DNA from 4 places in the Aurantiacibacter hainanensis genome. Region 4 is predicted to be linked to each of the others. Evidence: predicted binding sites of a transcription regulator. Region 4 holds the regulator's gene; each other region holds the start of a gene.
What was found. Region 4 encodes LexA, which represses DNA repair genes until DNA is damaged. Its sites were predicted from a motif close to GTTCCNCNCTTGTTCT; they were not measured.
Positions count from the first base shown of each region.

Region 1: a site for LexA is predicted at 893-908, ahead of uvrA (excinuclease ABC subunit UvrA). Genes of this name have one in related genera too.
Region 2: a site for LexA is predicted at 1,000-1,015, ahead of recA (recombinase RecA). Genes of this name have one in related genera too.
Region 3: a site for LexA is predicted at 1,443-1,458, ahead of AAA989_RS13255 (ATP-dependent helicase). Genes of this name have one in related genera too.

Region 1 is NZ_JAZAPB010000002.1:1,126,733-1,128,934, forward strand. It holds gene thpR (RNA 2',3'-cyclic phosphodiesterase) at 1-148, opposite strand, end outside; gene AAA989_RS12850 (UrcA family protein) at 308-664, opposite strand; gene uvrA (excinuclease ABC subunit UvrA) at 991-2,202, shown strand, end outside.
Region 2 is NZ_JAZAPB010000002.1:1,171,490-1,173,691, forward strand. It holds gene AAA989_RS13055 (DUF4139 domain-containing protein) at 1-935, shown strand, start outside; gene recA (recombinase RecA) at 1,091-2,158, shown strand.
Region 3 is NZ_JAZAPB010000002.1:1,220,732-1,222,933, forward strand. It holds gene AAA989_RS13255 (ATP-dependent helicase) at 1-1,382, opposite strand, end outside; gene AAA989_RS13260 (hypothetical protein) at 1,580-2,173, shown strand.
Region 4 is NZ_JAZAPB010000002.1:1,622,186-1,624,387, forward strand. It holds gene AAA989_RS15305 (molybdopterin molybdotransferase MoeA) at 1-537, shown strand, start outside; gene lexA (transcriptional repressor LexA) at 609-1,280, shown strand; gene AAA989_RS15315 (ComEC/Rec2 family competence protein) at 1,342-2,202, opposite strand, start outside.

The sequences.
Region 1 (2,202 bases), 500 kb from region 4:
GGTCCACCTCGCCGACGAAGCGCAGGGTGATGTGCAGGTTGTCGGCATCCTGCCAGCGCGCAGCGGGAATGCCCTCCTGGATGTCGAGAAGGCCTTCGGCAATCCGTTCGGGCAGGGGGAGGGCGACGAAGAGACGGCGGGATGACATGGCCTGCAAATGGCAATCGCACGCGCGGGCGTCCAGTGACGGGGCGCAAGCAGCGCGCCTGCACGACGAAAAATCGGGTGCCGGGTCTCCCTCTTACCAGTTGGACCCGGCACCGGTTCGCCCGGCGGTTTGGCACACCGGACGCAGGCGGAAAGGAATTCAGCGCCCGGCGGTCGGCAAGGCGATGCTGAGCGAGGCCAGTTCGGGTCGCGCGGCTGCACCGCCACGGGCAATGCGCACCGCCTCGTCGCGGGCCACGACGACCTGCTCCATGGTGCGAAGGCGACAGTTGCGTTCCCAACGCATTTCCGAACGGTCGGGAGAGGAACTGGTGGCGCACACGCGGTTCACCGCCATGCGGATGCGGGTGTCGAGGCTGTCGACGCCGGCGTCGCGGGTCAGGCCGAGATCGGCATAGGTGACGTTCGCACTGCGGAACTGATCGTCCGCCGCGGCGGGTGAGGAAACGATGGCAGCGGCAATGGCGGCTGCTGCGAAGGTGAAGGTCTTGGTCATGGCATTTCCCCTGCAAGGGTTACGTCCCGTTCGGAACGAGAGAAGAAGTGCCTCCTTGCCGCCTTACGGCGCTACGGAGCGGACCGGATGATTGGCTTATGGTTTCCTTACGATGGTCGAAAACGTGAGATTCTTGCTCCATATCGGCGTCGAAGTGATAGATAAGTCCGCATCGGGACGGCAAGGTTCGCGGATCGACGGGCGCTCGTGCTGCGCCCTTGACCATTGTGAACATTTAGGGAACAAGTAAAGTCCGTCGGGCCGCGTTTCGGCATGGCCTTCCGTACCACTGGACTTGTGTCCACCCAGGCCCCACTTGACCCGCCATGGCTCTCACCACAATTTCCGTAAAAGGCGCGCGTGAACACAATCTCAAGGGGATCGACATCGATCTCCCGCGCGACAGCCTGATCGTCATCACCGGCCTTTCCGGCAGCGGCAAGTCGTCGCTGGCTTTCGACACCATCTATGCCGAAGGGCAGCGGCGGTACGTGGAGAGCCTCTCCGCCTATGCGCGCCAGTTTCTGGAGATGATGCAGAAGCCCGACGTAGAGCATATCGACGGGCTGTCTCCCGCCATTTCCATCGAGCAGAAGACCACCAGCCGCAACCCGCGCTCCACCGTGGCGACCGTCACCGAGATCTACGACTACATGCGTCTGCTCTGGGCGAGGGTGGGCGTGCCCTATTCGCCCGCCACCGGCCTGCCGATCGAGGCGCAGACCGTCTCCAACATGGTCGACCGGGTGATGGAACTGCCCGAGGGCACGAGGCTCTACCTGCTCGCCCCCGTCGTGCGTGGCCGCAAGGGCGAATACCGCAAGGAACTGGCCGAGTGGCAGAAGGCGGGTTTCACCCGCGTGCGCATCGATGGCGAGATGTACGCGATCGAGGAAGCGCCCGCGCTCGACAAGAAGTTCAAGCACGATATCGAGGTCGTGGTCGATCGCCTGGCGGTGAAGGACGGGTTGCAGACGCGTCTTGCCGACAGCTTCGAAACCGCGCTGAAGCTGGCCGAGGGGCTGGCCTACGTCGACCTTGCCGACGGCGTCGTGCCGGGGCGCGAGGGCGAGGCTGCGGGCGGCGGGGCAATGAAGGGTGCCGGGCTGCCCGACAACCGCATCGTCTTTTCAGAGAAGTTCGCCTGCCCCGTCTCCGGCTTCACCATCGAGGAAATCGAGCCGCGCCTGTTCTCGTTCAACGCCCCGCAGGGCGCGTGCCCGACGTGTGACGGCATCGGCGAGAAGCAGCTGTTCGACCCGCGTCTGGTCGTGCCCAACGAGGAGCTGACGCTGAAGAAGGGCGCCGTCGTGCCCTGGGCGAAGAGCAACCCGCCGTCGCCCTATTACATGCAGGTGCTGGGCTCGCTGGCGGCGGAGTACGGCTTCGACCTCACCACGCCGTGGAGCGCTCTGTCGGAGGAGCACCGCGACGTCATCCTCTACGGCACCAAGGGCAAGCGCGTGCCGCTCACCTTCAAGGACGGGCGCAAGGAATACACCGTCCAGAAGCCGTTCGAGGGCGTGATCGGCAACCTC
Region 2 (2,202 bases), 450 kb from region 4:
TTCGCTTCGATCTCACCAGCTGGCTGACGATCCTGAACGATAACGGCCAGAGCTTTGCCGATGCCGAACTGATGGCCGTTGCGGGCACGCTCAACATCGTCAGCGACCTGGAACAGCTGGCCTCGCCTCCGCGAGCCAGGCCGTTGCGGATCACCTGCTACCCCATCGGCAGCACGGCCGCCGGGTCGCCGATACCCGTCTATGACGATTACGAAATGGACATGATGGCCGATCAGGCGATCGTGGTGACCGGATCGAGGGTAGCCCGCGAATCGATGGCCATGGCACCTCCGCCTCCCCCGCCGCCGCCTCCGGCCCCTGTCGTTGCTGGGGAAGAGGATCTGGGCGACCTCAAGCTCTACCGCGTGCCCGTGCCGGTGGACGTGAACGCGCAGGGGCTGAAGCAGGTGGCCTTCCTGCGCGAGGAGGGTGTCGAAGGCGAGCTCGTCTACGAAGGTTCCTGCCTGCCGCACATGTGGGGGGACACCCGGACGGTGCCCGCTGGCATGGTGCTGGAAACGGTGAACGATGCCGATCACGGACTGGGAGTCGCCCTGCCGACCGGCTCGGTGACCGTGTTCGAAAGAGGGCCGGGCGGCGAGCTGCTGGTGGCCGAGGAATCGCTGCGCGATTACGCATCGGGACAGGACGTCGAACTCCAGATCGGCTCCAGCGCACAGGTCTTCGTCGGCTGCAACGCGCCTGGCGGACAGGATCCGCGCGAAAGAGGCAAGGCCTGGACCCGGATGCAGGCGGAGCTTTCCAACGCCAATCCATTCCCCGTCTCCGTCCGCCTGGAACTCGGCGCGCCGTCGCAATGGCGCTTTCGCGGCGTGCGCGAACAGGTGCGCGACGGGCAGAGGTTCGTGATGGTGGTCGTGCCCCCAAATGGCGTGCGGCGGCTGGAATGGGACGTCGCGCCGGTCATTTCCTGAGTATCGGGAGGCCGCCGCAAGCGCCCGAATTCGCAGGCGCGGAGACATTTCCAACAAAAATTTCGTTCCACTCTTGTTCTTGCGGAACAAAGTGCGTACACCTGCTGCTGTTGAAGAGTTGAACACGACCCTAGAAAGCTGACGGAGGCCATGTCATGGCAGGTGCGAATTTGAAGCTTGTTGAAAAGGAATCCAAGGTGGACCGTCAGAAGGCGCTCGACGCCGCATTGTCTCAGATCGATCGTGCCTTCGGCAAGGGATCGGCGATGAAGCTGGGCCAGAAGGAAGCCATGCAGGTGGAATCGATTTCCACCGGCTCGCTCGGGCTCGACATCGCGCTGGGCGTGGGCGGCCTGCCCAAGGGCCGCGTGATCGAGGTCTACGGTCCGGAAAGCTCGGGCAAGACCACGCTTGCGCTCCACGCCATTGCAGAGGCGCAGAAGGCGGGCGGCACCGCAGCCTTCGTCGATGCCGAACACGCACTCGATCCGGTCTATGCCAAGAAGCTGGGCGTGGATATCGACGAGCTGATCGTCTCGCAGCCCGATACGGGCGAGCAGGCGCTGGAAATCACCGATACGCTGGTGCGCTCCAATGCCATCGATATTCTGGTGGTCGACTCGGTCGCCGCGCTGGTGCCGCGTGCCGAGATCGAGGGCGAGATGGGCGACAGCCACGTCGGCCTTCAGGCCCGCCTGATGAGCCAGTCGCTGCGCAAGCTGACCGGCTCCATCAACCGCTCCAAGTGCATGGTGATCTTCATCAACCAGCTGCGCATGAAGATCGGCGTGATGTACGGCAACCCCGAGACCACGACCGGCGGCAACGCGCTCAAGTTCTACGCCTCGGTTCGTCTCGACATCCGTCGCACCGGCCAGATCAAGGACCGGGACGAGGTCGTGGGCAACACCACGCGCGTGAAGGTGGTGAAGAACAAGGTCGCCCCGCCGTTCAAGCAGGTCGAGTTCGACATCATGTATGGCGAGGGCATTTCCAAGATCGGCGAGATCCTCGATCTCGGCGTGAAGGCCGGCATCGTCGAGAAGAGCGGTTCCTGGTTCAGCTACGACAGCGTGCGGATCGGCCAGGGGCGCGAGAACGCCAAGACCTTCCTCAAGGAAAACCCCGAAGTTTGCGACAAGTTGGAGGCTGCAATTCGCGGCAAAACCGACGAAGTCGCCGAGGAGATGATGACGGGCCCGGACGCGGAACCCGAAGACTGATCCCTCAAGAAGGCCGCGGAGCAATTTCTCTGCAGGACCGTGTT
Region 3 (2,202 bases), 400 kb from region 4:
TCGCCCATCATGGCGGCGATGGTGTTGCGGGCGCGGGCCGGCAGTTCGTCGCTGTCCGCCAGTTCCAGCGCGGCGGCGGCCAGCGGCTGTTTGGTACGCCGGGCGTGCTGATGCATCTTTTCAAGCGTCTTCGCGCCAAGCCCTCGCTTGGGCTGGTTGTAGATGCGTTCGAAGGCAAGGTCGTCGGCGGGCTGGGCGATCACCCGCAGGTAGGCGAGGGCATCGCGGATTTCCGCGCGCTCGTAGAAACGGAATCCGCCGATGATGCGATAGGAGAGGCCGATCTGGATGAAGCGGTCCTCGAACTCGCGGGTCTGGTACTGTGCGCGGACAAGGATCGCGACCTGTTCCAGCGAAGCACCCTCGCGTTCCAGCCGCTCGATGTCCTCGCCCACGCGGCGCGCTTCCTCGGGCGCGTCCCACACGCCGACGACGCGCACTTTCGGGCCTTCGGGCAACTGGGTCCACAGCGTCTTGCCGAGGCGCTGGCTGTTGGCCTCGATCAGGCCGCTGGCGGCGGCGAGGATCTGGGGGGTGGAGCGATAGTTCTGCTCGAGCTTCACCACCTTGGCGCCGGGGAAGTCCTTCTCGAAGCGCAGGATGTTCGCCACTTCCGCGCCGCGCCAGGAATAGATGGACTGGTCGTCGTCGCCCACGACGCAGATGTTCTTGCGCTCCTGCGCCAGCAGCCGCAGCCAGAGATACTGCACGGCATTGGTATCCTGGTATTCGTCGACGAGGATGTACTTGTACCGTTGCTGATAGGTCTTCAGCACGTCTGAATTCTGGCGAAAGACGTTCAGCACGTGCAGCAGCAGGTCGCCGAAATCGCAGGCGTTTAGGCTCTTGAGCCGTTCCTGGTACAGGCGGTACATCTCCGCGCCCTTGCCGTTGGCATAGCTTTCGTTGTCGACGGCCGTCAGGTCGCCGGGGTTGAGGCCGCGGTTCTTCCAGCTGTCGATCAGTCCCGCCAGCTGGCGCGGCGGCCAGCGCTTTTCGTCAAGGTCGTTGTCGCGGATCAGCGTCTTGAGCAGTCGCAACTGGTCATCGGTGTCGATGATCGTGAAATTGCTTTCCAGCCCCACCAGTTCGGCATGGCGGCGCAGCATCTTGGCGCAGATCGAGTGGAAGGTGCCGAGCCAGGGCATCCCTTCCAGCGCGCCCCCGGTAAGCGTGCTCACGCGTTCGCGCATCTCGCGCGCGGCCTTGTTCGTAAAGGTGACGCAGAGGATTTCGCTGGGCCAGGCCAGCCGTTCCCGCACGATGTGCGCCAGGCGGTGGGTGAGGGCGGCAGTCTTGCCCGTTCCGGCCCCGGCCAACATCAGCACCGGCCCCTCGGTCGTGATGACCGCCTCCCGCTGCGGCGCATTGAGGTGCGACAGCCATTCGGGGACGGCTTTCGCGGGAAGGGAATCGGCGCTGGAAGTGGGCTGGGTCACTAGTGAACAGCTAGGGAACACCGCCGCATCGTGCAAGGCGCGCGACGAAACGGGGAACCCGGTTTTCTCGGAACAGGCGCCGGTAAAGGCCCGTTTATGGGACATACGCAACGACGCGAAACGACACAGGAGACCGATCCATGAAGAAGGCATTTCTCGCCGCCGCCACCGCGCTTTCCATGGCCGCCGTCCCTGCCGCAGCGCAGGTGCACGACGTCGACGACAAGCGCGACATGACGCCCCAACAGCAGGTGATGTACGATGATCTGTCTGCCGATCAGCAGGCCGTATTCGACACCTACACCCCCGATCAGCAGACGATGTATTTCGGCTGGAACGACGCCCTGCGCGGCTATTACTGGTCGCTGGACGAAAACCAGCAGGACGCATGGTGGTATCTGAACGATGATCAGCGCGTGACGCTGTTCCAGATCCAGGCGCCCGAACAGCGCGAAGCAGCGTGGAATTCGGTAATCGCACAGGTCGATGAACTCGAAACGCGCAGCTCGACCGCTCAGACCACCGCGACGCGAACTGCCGCCAACACCACTGGCAACATCCAGTTTGTGAACACCGGTATCGTGCAGGACATTCCGCCCGCACACCAGGGAGAGTATCCTGTCTGTGAGAGCGATGCGGACGATAACTGCATCAACGCGTGGGCCGCTGGCCAGCGTGGGCCCGGAGTAGACCGCCCGCTCAGTTACTGGCCTGGTGAACCCGCCAGTTCCTAACGACAGCCAAGAAGACCGGACCGACCGGT
Region 4 (2,202 bases):
CGCGACACCATGGCCGACATGCTCGATGGCCTCGAACGCGCCTCGGTCGCCGATGTAATCGTCACAAGCGGCGGCGCCTCGGTCGGCGATCACGATCTCGTGCGCCCGGCGCTCGAGAAATGGGGTGCGCAAATCGATTTCTGGCGTGTGGCGATCAAGCCGGGCAAGCCGCTGATGGTCGCCCGGAAAGACGAGAAGGTCGTGCTCGGACTGCCTGGAAACCCGGTATCGAGCTTCGTCACGGCCTATCTTTTCCTTCTCCCGCTGCTCCGCACCATGGCGGGCGCAGCCACTGCCCTGCCCGATGCCGTCTACTTGCGTAGCACGTCCCCGCTCCCCGCCGGGAGTTCGCGAACCGAATTTCTTCGTGGCCGGATTGTCGATGGTGGGGTGGCGGCAATCGAGGAACAGGATAGCAGCGCACTGCGCGCACTTGCCGCCGCCGATGTCCTGATCCGCCGCGATATCGATGCACCCGCTGTTGAGCCGGGAGAACTGGTGCCGACCTATCGCATCCAAAATGGCGGTATCGCTTGACTTGAGCGAATCTGTTTCTTAATTGTTCCTTATTCGTTCCCAAGGGTGGAACATTGATGAGGGGCCTGCCCATGTTGACTGCCAAGCAACACGAATTGCTGCTGTTCATACACCGCCGCCTGGAAGACAGCGGCATTTCTCCCAGTTTCGAGGAAATGAAGGAAGCGCTCGATCTGAAGAGCAAGTCGGGTGTCCACCGCCTGATCTCCGCTCTGGAAGAACGCGGTTTCATTCGCCGGTTGCCCAACCGGGCGCGAGCCCTGGAAGTGGTCAAGATGCCGGAGAACGTGGGTGCGAAGGCCCCGGATCCCGTGGCAAAGGCCACCACTCCCCCGGCTGCAAAGCCCGAACCCGCCAACGACGTGATCGAAATTCCGCTGCACGGCCGCATCGCGGCGGGCATGCCGATCGAGGCGCTGGAGGATCACCAGACCCTGCCCGTTCCGGCCGCCCTGCTCGGTGCGGGCGAGCACTATGCGCTTGAAGTTTCCGGCGATTCGATGATCGAGGCGGGAATATTCGATGGCGACTTCGCGCTCGTGAAGAAGGCCGATACTGCGCGCGACGGCGATATCGTGGTGGCGCTGGTCAACGACGAGGAAGCGACGCTCAAGTATCTCTACCACGACGGCGGCAAGATCCGGCTCGATCCCGCCAATTCCACCCACACCGCGCAGGTTTACGAAGATCGGCAGGTCAAGGTGCAAGGCAAGCTCGCGGGCTTGCTGCGGCGCTACCACTGAGGCGCTGTCAGAGCGAGCAAGAGGCGGCATCCTTCGAGGGTGCCGCCTTTTTCGTGCGCACCTAGCTGCCCGCCAGACCGCGCCACCAGCCATGCTCGCCCTGCGTATCGGAAACGCTGCGCAGTTCGGGGGTCTCATCGAGGACGATCGCGAGGCCGCCGGTGTTTGCCAGCATTCGTCCATCGGCCTTCAGCCAGCGCGGAGTGCACGTGCGTGGCAGCCACCGGTCGGATATGACGATGTCGGCCCGCTCGCATGCCGCCGCGAGTGCGCGTTCGCCCACGATATTCCTGCTCCGGCTCATCAGGATGTCCCAGCTTCGGCCCTCGCGCTCCAGCGTGACGACGCAGAAATCGGCGCTGCACCGGGCTCCGCTCCACGCCGCCAGCGGCACCGGCTCACCCTCCACCCCTGCCAGTTCCATCAGGTTCTCGCGCGTGTAGTCGCTGCGCGTATCTCGCAGGACGAGCAGCCGGTCGTCCTCACCTGTAATTCCGACATGGCGACCGTCGCTCGAAACGAGCAGATCGGGGATCGGAGTCGTTGCAAGCACGAGGCTGGCGATTGCCGCAGGCACGAAACCCAGCAGCCGCGCTCGCCCGCGCCATAGCGCCAGCCACAGGCCGCCCGCGACGAAGAGGGCGAACGCCAATGTGCTCACCTGCGGGATCAGCTTTACCGCGCCAGGCTGGCTGGAGGTGAAGTGTGCGATACCCAGCAACAGGTCGAGCGACTGACCCACCAGCCACCACGCCGGGGCACCTGCCCCGACAATGTCCAGAACGAGCGCCAGGGCGATCAGCGGCATCGAGATGAAGGTGACAAGAGGGATAGCGATCACGTTCGCAAGCGCTCCGTAAACGCCTGCGCGGTGGAAGTGAAACAGCACGATAGGCATCAGGGCGATCTCGATCACCAGACC